Regions from separate parts of the Streptomyces sp. NPDC046349 genome, predicted to be linked through region 2. Evidence: riboswitches for the same ligand, from Rfam matches in the RefSeq annotation. Region 2 holds a riboswitch; the other holds the start of a gene.
What was found. Region 2 has a riboswitch for guanidine ahead of ACZ6JS_RS34705 (Ohr family peroxiredoxin). Riboswitches for the same ligand answer to the same signal wherever they lie in the genome.

Region 1: another riboswitch for guanidine. It lies ahead of ACZ6JS_RS04220 (DMT family transporter); the one in region 2 lies ahead of ACZ6JS_RS34705 (Ohr family peroxiredoxin).

What each region holds. Positions count from the first base shown of each region.
Region 1 covers NZ_JBVJFK010000002.1:114,705-119,035, forward strand. The annotation lists gene bcp (thioredoxin-dependent thiol peroxidase) at 657-1,124, opposite strand; gene ACZ6JS_RS04210 (DUF3618 domain-containing protein) at 1,235-1,555, shown strand; gene ACZ6JS_RS04215 (GroES family chaperonin) at 1,599-1,940, shown strand; guanidine-III (ykkC-III) riboswitch at 1,998-2,067, shown strand; gene ACZ6JS_RS04220 (DMT family transporter) at 2,099-2,419, shown strand; gene ACZ6JS_RS04225 (transglycosylase domain-containing protein) at 2,426-4,331, opposite strand, start outside.
Region 2 covers NZ_JBVJFK010000022.1:7,115-11,445, reverse strand. The annotation lists gene ACZ6JS_RS34715 (DUF4328 domain-containing protein) at 354-1,040, shown strand; gene ACZ6JS_RS34710 (hypothetical protein) at 1,294-1,749, opposite strand; gene ACZ6JS_RS34705 (Ohr family peroxiredoxin) at 1,736-2,203, opposite strand; guanidine-III (ykkC-III) riboswitch at 2,279-2,341, opposite strand; gene ACZ6JS_RS34700 (TetR/AcrR family transcriptional regulator) at 2,711-3,325, opposite strand; gene ACZ6JS_RS34695 (DUF3995 domain-containing protein) at 3,404-3,922, shown strand; gene ACZ6JS_RS34690 (hypothetical protein) at 4,033-4,331, opposite strand, start outside.

The DNA.
Region 1 (4,331 bases), on a different contig from region 2:
GGAGACGGGGGCGCCCGGTCCGGGTGGAGCCCTCGGGATGCAGTGCGAGCGTGTCCGGGGCGACCGGCTTCACGGCCGCGGCCGGCGGCCTGCCCCATGGGCGTCGCGTGAAGTGTCCGACGACCGTCCGTCGTCCGGCATGCCCAGAACTCGCGCCGCCCCGCGGAGGCTTCCGGATGTGGCGGCAGCCTGGGCGAGCTCCTGCCCGGTGAACGGCAGTTCGACGCGCTGCCGTCTCGCACCGTGAAGTGGCTGGCGACTGTGCCTGCCGCAGCGATGCGGCTGACGATGTGCGACAGCGTCCCGGTCGACGGCCGGGCGGCCGAGTGCGAGGGCCACTTCGCGGACGGTCGTCGACCAGGCCGCAGCCGAGGCGATGGCCTCGTCCGAGCAGAGGTGCCCGGCGCTCCGGTGTGTGAAATGTTCGGCGTCCAAGCCGTGGAGCTCCGCTGCGGCCCGAAACTTTCGCCGCTGTCCCCGCTGACTTCGAGCCCGAGCCGTCTCGCCAGGTCTGCACAGCTCATCGACTCGGCTATGGCCGCGGCCAGTGGCTCCCGCTCGTGCGGAGCGACCATCGTCGCCCCCTCGTTCCCCGCCGCGTAAGCGGAGCGGGCCGCCCCTTGTCGGGGGCGGCCCGCTCCGGGGGGACGGGGGCGTCAGATGCCCAGATCCTTGATGATCTTGGCTACGTGGCCCGTCGCCTTCACGTTGTAGAAGGCGTGCTCGACCTTGCCCTCCTGGTCCACGACCACCGTGGAGCGGATGACGCCCGTGACCGTCTTGCCGTACAGCTTCTTCTCGCCGAACGCCCCGTACGCCGTCAGCGTCTCCTTCTCCGGGTCGCCGACCAGGGTGACCTTCAGGTGCTCCTTCTCGCGGAACTTCGCCAGCTTCTCCGGCTTGTCCGGGGAGACGCCGATCACGTCGTAGCCGGCCGTCGCCAGGACGTCCAGGTTGTCCGTGAAGTCGCAGGCCTGCTTCGTGCAGCCCGGCGTCAGGGCGGCCGGGTAGAAGTACACGATGACCTTGCGGCCCTTGTGGTCGGCGAGCGAGACCTCGTTGCCGTCCGCGTCGGGCAGGGTGAAGGCGGGGGCGGTGTCGCCCGGCTGGAGTCGCTCGCTCATCTGACAGTCTCCTCGGGAGGGGATCGGTACGTCACGAGACTAAGCTGACAGACTGTTCACGGCGGACTACGCCCCCACACGATCACGACCACGACGACGGAGGCAGCGCGGTGTCGGAAGCCAGGACCCCCGCACAGATCGAGGCGGACATCGTCCGCCGCCGCGAGCAGCTCGCCGAGACGCTCGACGAGATCGGCGTGCGCATGCACCCGAAGACGATCATCGGGGACGCGCGGGCCCGGGTCGCCTCGAGCGTCGACCAGACCGCGGGGCGGGCCTACGCCTCCGTGAACCGCCTCGTGACGGACGTGCGGGACGGTCTGAGCCACGAGGACGGGGCCCCGCGTCTGGAGCGCGTCGTGCCCATCGCTCTGCTCGCGGTCGGCGTCGTCGGCCTGCTCGTCGTCACGGCGCGCCGCAGGCGCGGATGACCCTGGGCGGTACGGGACGGGCGCGGAAAGGTAGGTTCGGGGCGTGAGCGAGAACACCACCCACGACAAGCTGCCCATTCGCATGCTGCACGACCGCGTGCTCGTGAAGTCCGACCTGCCCGAGGGCGAGCGGCGCTCCGGCGGCGGCATCCTGATCCCGGCGACTGCCGCCGTGGGCAAGCGGCTGGCCTGGGCCGAGGTCGTCGCGGTCGGGCAGAACGTACGGACCGTCGAACCCGGGGACCGGGTGCTGTACGACCCCGAGGACCGCGCCGAGGTCGAGGTGCGCGGGGCGACGTACGTGCTGATGCGCGAGCGGGACCTGCACGCCGTGGCCGCGGAGCGGCTGGAGGGGTCGGACGACTCCACCGGGCTGTACCTCTGAGCCTCTGGTCGACACGCACGGCAGAAGGGCTGGTGGCCGAGGTCACCGGCCCTTTTCGCTGCCCTTTGCTACGGTGGGGGAGAACCCGACGAGACGCGCCGTACCGGGTACGACAAGACGACGCACCCCGTATCGCTCGATGTCTCGGAGGTGCCGTCATGGCCTGGGTTCTCCTTCTCCTCGCCGGTCTGCTCGAAGTCGGCTGGTCGATCGGCATGAAGTTCACCGAGGGCTTCACCCGGCTGTGGCCCAGTGTGTTCACGGGCGCCGGGATCGTGGCCAGCATGGTGCTGCTGTCCTACGCCGCGAAGACCCTGCCCATCGGCACGGCGTACGGGGTGTGGGTGGGCATCGGCGCCGCCGGCGCGGCCGTGCTCGGTATGGCGGTGCTGGGTGAGCCCGTCACCGCCGCCCGGATCTTCTTCATCTGTCTGCTGCTGGTCGCCGTGGTGGGGCTGAAGGCGACCTCCGGTCACTGATCCCGCTCATTCCAGGAAGGCGGACGGCGGGCGGCGGCCGCCGACCATTCCGCCGCCGTCCCAGCCGCCCCCGCCCGTGCCCGTGCCCGTCCCGCCCTGGGCGCCGGGCGTGGTGCCGCCCTCGTCGCCCTGGCTGGTGCCGCCGTCGTCCTGGCCGCCCTGGGTGCGACCCGCGGTGTCCTGGCCTCCTTGCGTCTGTCCGCCGTTGCGGCCGCCGCCGTCCTGGCCTCCGTTGTCCCGGCCGCCCTGCGTGCGGCCACTGTCGCCCTGTCCGCCGTTGTCCTGGCCGCCGGACGGCGGTGTGGGCCGCCGGGGAGGAGAGGGGGTGTCGTCGCCGGGGGTCTCCGGCGGAGGTTCCGACTGCCAGGAGGGCGGCGCCGGGGGCTGTGCGGCGCCCGGCTGCAGTTCGAGTTCGAAGTCGACGGGGTCGGTGCCCTCCAGCGCGGTCTTCGTGTACGAGGCCCAGATCCGGGCGGGGTAGCCGCCACCGCCGATGCGGGGCTCGCCGAGGGCCCCGTACAGCGACTCCAGGGTTCCGGTGTCCGGGTCCTGGCCCATCATCGCGACCACGGTGACCAGGGTCGGGGTGTAGGCCGCGAACCAGGCGGAGCGGTCCAGCTCCCCGGTACCGGTCTTGCCCGCGGCCGGGTGTCCGGCGGCGAGGGCCGCCGTACCGGTGCCGTTGTCCACGACGCTGACCAGCATGGACGTGGTGGTGTCGGCGGCTTCGCGACTGATGGCCTGGACGGGGGTGCGCTCGGGCAGGGGGATCGTGTCGTCGCCCTTCGCGATCTCCTCCAGGAAGGTGTAGGGGGTGCGGCGGCCGTGGTCGGCGAGGGTCGCGTACGCCTGGGTCATGTCGAGGACGCTGGCCTGGAGGGTGCCGAGCGCCATGGCCGGCCCGACCACGAAGTTCGGGGTGTCCTCGGGGATGCCGAGATCGACGGCGGTCTTCTTGACCTTGGCGGTGCCGACGTCGACGGCCATCTGCGCGTACACGGCGTTCACGGAGAGGTCGGTGGCGGTGTTGACGGTGATGTTGCCGTAGGAGACCTGGCCCTCGTTCTCCGGGGCGAAACGGATCCGGCCGCCGACGACGGGACGTTTGTTGTCGCCGTTGTAGACCGTGTGGGGGGTGATCCTGCGGCCGTCCTGGGTGCGGGAGTCGTTCTCGACGGCGGCCGCGAAGACGAACGGCTTGAAGGTGGAGGCGACCTGGTAGTCGTGGCGGGTCGCGTTGTTCACGTACTGCCTGGTGTAGTCGACGCCGCCGTACATGGCGACGACCTTGCCGGTGGCCGGGTCGATGGAGACCCCGCCGGCCCGGACCACCCGGTCCGCCCTGCGCGCCTCGGGGTCGAGCCTGCTCAGCATCTGGCCGTCGACGGCTTCGGCGAAGTCGGCCTGGCGGCGCCGGTCGATGGTGGTCCGGATGCGGTAGCCGCCCTCGGCGAGGGTCTTGTCGTCGAGGATCTCGCGGTCGAGGATGAATTCCTTGATCGCTTCCACGAGGTAGCCGCGCTGGCCGGACAGGCCTGCGGCGGCCCGGACCTTGCCGGGCTCGGGGAACTGCGTGGCGACGCGCCGGGCGGCGGGCAGCCAGTCCTTCTTGACCATGCCGTCGAGGACGTAGTTCCAGCGGGCGAGGGCACGGGCGCGGCTCTGCGGGTGGGAGACGACGTCGAAGGCGCTGGGGGAGTTGAGCAGGGTGGCGAGGTATGCGCCCTCGGCGGTGGTGAGGCTGCCGACGTCCTTGCCGTAGTAGGCCTGGGAAGCGGCCTGGATGCCGTAGGCGTTGCGGCCGAAGTAGCTGGTGTTCAGGTAGCCCTCGAGGATGTAGGCCTTGGACTTCTCACGACCGAGTTTGATCGCGATGAAGAACTCCTTGGCCTTGCGTTTGATCGTCTGTTCC
Region 2 (4,331 bases):
TCCATGCGTCGCGGGGCAGGCAGGCCTGGTGCAGGTGCCGGTGCCGGTGCCGATGCGAGGCCGGTGCCGATGCCGGTCCCCGGCCCTCACCGAGCGCCACCGTCCAGGCGGAAGCGGCCCACCGTCCACGGAGGCGCGCGGAGCGGTGGGGCGACGGGGCGTCAGTCCCCCTCGTCGTACCAGTCGCCGAAGTCCAGAGCGCGCTCGAGGACGTCCCCCATCGGGTCGTCGACCTGCCCGCCCTCCCGACCTGCGGATTCTCCGTGGGGTGTCGGGGCGCCTTGGCGTAGTCTCCCTCTGCGCGCTCAGCTTCTGGTGCCGTCGTTCCGTGCCCGTGGGGGGTCCACACCATCATGTCCGTCTCCGATCCCGGCGTTCTGCGCCCCCGACCGCCCATGGCCCACCCGGCCCCCGGTCCCGGACGTGCGCTGCTCGGGGTGCTGCACGCCGTGCTGACGGCAGCCGCCGCAGGCGATGCCCTCTCCCTGTACGCCGGCTTCCGGGCGCACTCCGCGGTGGAAGGGGACGGGGAGTCCGCCTTCCTCTCCGAGGACCGGTGGCAGGCCGTCGACACGCTGTTCTTCAGGGTGGACCAGCTCCAGATGATGGCCTTGCTCGCCTGCGCGGCCGTGTTCATCACCTGGTTCCACCGCATCCGGCAGAGGGCCGGTGTGCTCGCGCCCACCGCGTTCCGGCGGGGCCCGGGCTGGGCGATCGGTGGCTGGTTCGTTCCGGTGGCCTGCTTCTGGCTGCCCTACCGGATCGCCTCCGAGGCCTGGACGGTAGGCCTGCGGGGCGCCAAGGGCCCCTTCTGGCCGTTGAACCTCTGGTGGGCGTCGTTCGCGGGCTCGCTCCTGCTGGGCCGGTACGCGAGCGTGCGCCACCGGCGGGCCGACGAACTCGGGTCCTTCCTCGACGCGGTGACCCTGGGCATGGTGGCCGACGGCCTGAGCATCGTCGCGGCCGGGGCGGCCGTTTTCTTCGCCGCCCGCCTGACACGCATGCTGGAGCCGGAAAGGGACCCGGCCGCCGGCCGGTGAGCCGCGCGCCTGCCCATACCGCTGCCGCCCGGCCCGCCCCACTCCGATGAGCCTTCCGTCGTGACGGGGTGACGGGGGCGGGCAGCTTGAGGTGGGCGGCTCGGTCTCCGAAGGGCCTGCCCGTTCGTGGCGCACGGACGGCTGCGCGTCGCGTCCGTTCAGGGTGTTCGGGCAAGAAGCCGAGGCCGAGACCGGGTTCGGGGCCCGGGGGACTGCGGAGCTCCGGAGCTGCGGAGCTCCGGAGCCGCCACGGTCAGAGCCGCCAGTAGGCACCCGCACGGGAGTCGACGTGCACCACGTGCCGACCGACGCGCACCACGTGGTGGTCCGGGCCGGACCAGGAGCCGGTGCCGCCCTCCGCCCCGGGCAATGGGGTCCAGATCTCCAGGAAGGTGCTCCCGTCCGGGTTGGCCCCCCGCTCGACGAGGTCCGCACCGTGCCACCGGAAGGTGCCGGTGTCGTCGCCGGGCTCACCGGTGAGGTGGTGGAAGCGCACCTGGGAGCCGTCGAAGGAGGTCGTACCGGCGAATCCCCGGCTGTCGGCGTAGTAGGGCCCGGCCTGGAGCCACACCACTTCGTCGTCCCGGTCCTCGACGAGCGGCCCGCCGTTGCGGCTGACGCCGCGGCGCCGCCAGGCTCCGTGTTCCGGTACCGGGACGCCGTCCCCGGGCTCCCTGCCCGGCTCCCGCTCCCCGTCAGGCGCGGTCATCGGCGGCGGCGGTCGGGCCGTCGTGGTCGTCCACGGCCAGCAGAGTCAGCGGTACGTTGCCGCGTACCGCCTGCGAGTACGGGCAGACCTCGTCCGCCCGGTGCAGCAGGGGGCGGAGGTCGGCCGCCCGCCATCCAGGCAGGCTGACGGTGAGGCACACCGCGAGGCCGTATCCCGCGGGCGTGTCCGTCGTACCGAGCTCGACTTCGCACGCCACCCGCGCGGCGGAGGCGTCCGCCCCGAACTCGGCGGCGACCTCGGCGAGCGCGGAGGTGAAGCACGCTGCGAAGCCGGCCGCGAACAGCTGCTCGGGGTTGGTGGTGCCGGGCACCTTCTTGCGCGGCGGGGCGAGGCGGACGTCCAGGCGCCCGTCGTCCGTGCGGACGGATCCGGTGCGGCCCCCGGCGGCGTGCGCGGTCGTCCGGTACAGGCTGCGGGTGAGTGGCACGGTCATGGCGTTCGGCCCATCTTGCTCGACGAGGACACTGCCCGGGTGCGGACAGCGGGCGGCGCCGCTCGTGCGGCACCTCGCGCGTCGTCGTGCGTAACCGGGTACGGCGCATCTCGTCCGGGGCCTGGGGTCGGCCGCCGGACAATCTAGCACCGGGCGCGCGGCCGGGGTCCCACCCGATGTGGACGTCGCACCCCGCACCCCGCGCCCGCGCCCGCTCCCTCCCCCTTCCCCGGCGCGGTCCGGGGACGCGGACCGGTATCGGCTGCCGGTACGCCCCCGGCGGCATGCCCTCCCACCGGCTGAACGCGCGGACCAGGGCCGTGGCACCGCTCAGGCCGACGAGCGGCGCGATCCGGTCCAGGGGCAGGGCGGTGCGGACTACCCGGCCCCGGTCCGCACCCGTGCCGCGGCGGCAAAGGCCGGCCGCTCCGGTTGAGCCAGGCGCGGCCCCGGCCCGGATCCGCGGCGCCGCGCCCGCCGCTTGGCAGGCGCGATGCGCCGCGCAGATCAGCCGCTCCCCCCGCGACCGATGACCCCACCCGGCACAGGCGGCGTCCCCAGCATGGAGACGAGGTGGACCAGTGCCGCCTCGGCGGCCGGCGTGCCGGGCGTCACCTCTGGTGCAATGTCCGGTGCGGTGCGGCGCAGGTCGAGCCAGCCCAGGTAGGCGGCGTACGCGGCCAGGGCGCGGTGGCGGGCGTCGCCGGGAGCGAGCCCGAGGTCCGCGAAGACGACCTCCAGGTATCCGATCCGGGTGCGGGTCACCCGGTCGACCACCTCCGCCACGGCCGGATGGGCGTCGCGGGCGGCTACCAGCGCGGGCTCGAGGCCGGCGATCCCCTCGTCGCCGAGGGCTTCCAGCAGCAGGGTCCGGGCACGCGTCCAGGGGTCCTCGTGGGCGCCGACGGCGGCGATGACCTCGGTGGTGGCACGCCGCTCCCAGGTCTCCAGAGCGGCGACGAGCAGGGCGTCGCGGTTCTCGAAGTGCCAGTAGAAGCTGCCGCGCGAGACGCCGAGTTCGCGGGCGAGGACATCGACGGCCACGGCGGCGGCGCCACCGCGGGCGAACGCCCTCAGCGCCGCCATGGTCCAGTCCTCTTTGCTCACTCGCCCCTTCGCCATGTTCCGTACAGTAGTGTATGGAAAATCCATACACCACTGTCTGGATCTGCTGGCGGGCATCACGGGGAAGGGGCACCGATGGACACGACGACGGGAACTGCTGCGGGGGCGGACATGGACAGCGGCTCGGCGGCGGCGGTGCGCTCCGTCCGGGCGGCGGCGGCCGTGGCGGCCGGCGGCCTGGCCGCAGCCGCGGCACTGCACGCGGTCTGGATCCGCTCGCCGTGGCCGCTGGGCTCCCCGGCCGAACTGGCCGAGGTGGTGGTGGGCACCGAGCAGGAGTCGCTGCCGCCCGCCGCGGCGACGGCCGCGGTCGCTGGCCTGCTGGCCGCGGCCTCGGGCCTCGTGCTGGCCGGCGCCCGCCCTGCCTCCGCCCTGGGCCGAGCCCGTCCGGTACGGGCGGGGCTGTGGACCGTATCGGCCGTGCTGGCCGCGCGGGGCCTGGGCGGCCTGGTCGTATCCGGCCTGGACCTCCAGCAGGCGCCGGCCCGGTACACGGCGATGGATCTGCGGGTGTACTCGCCGCTGTGTCTCGCCCTGTCCTCCCTGACCGGATACGTCGCGACGCGCACCCGGAGCCGGGCCCGCCGGCCCTGAACCGGACCCGCCGGCCCTGAACCGCGCCCGACGGCCCTGAACCGCGCCCGTCGGCTCTGGCCCGGCCGCCGTGGTCGACCTGCGGGGAAGTCGACCACGGCGGCGGGCGATCAGGAGGTGCGCTTCAGCGTCCAGGTGTTGGGGTTGAAGCTGGGGACGGCGGAGTAGCGACAGCCGCTGGAGTAGTAGGTGTTGGTGATGGTCCAGCCCGCGGGCGGCCACGTGGACGCGCAGGCGTTGACCTGGGTGCCGACGGGGTAGCCCCTCAGGTCCTTGATCTGCTTCATGTTGGGCGTGAAGCCGGAGCCGCACCCGCCGCTGTTCCACCACTGGACGTCCACCCAGCCGTCCGGGGTGAGCGTGCTGGCGCACATGTTGACCGTGTCACCGGGTGCCGCCGAGGCGGGAC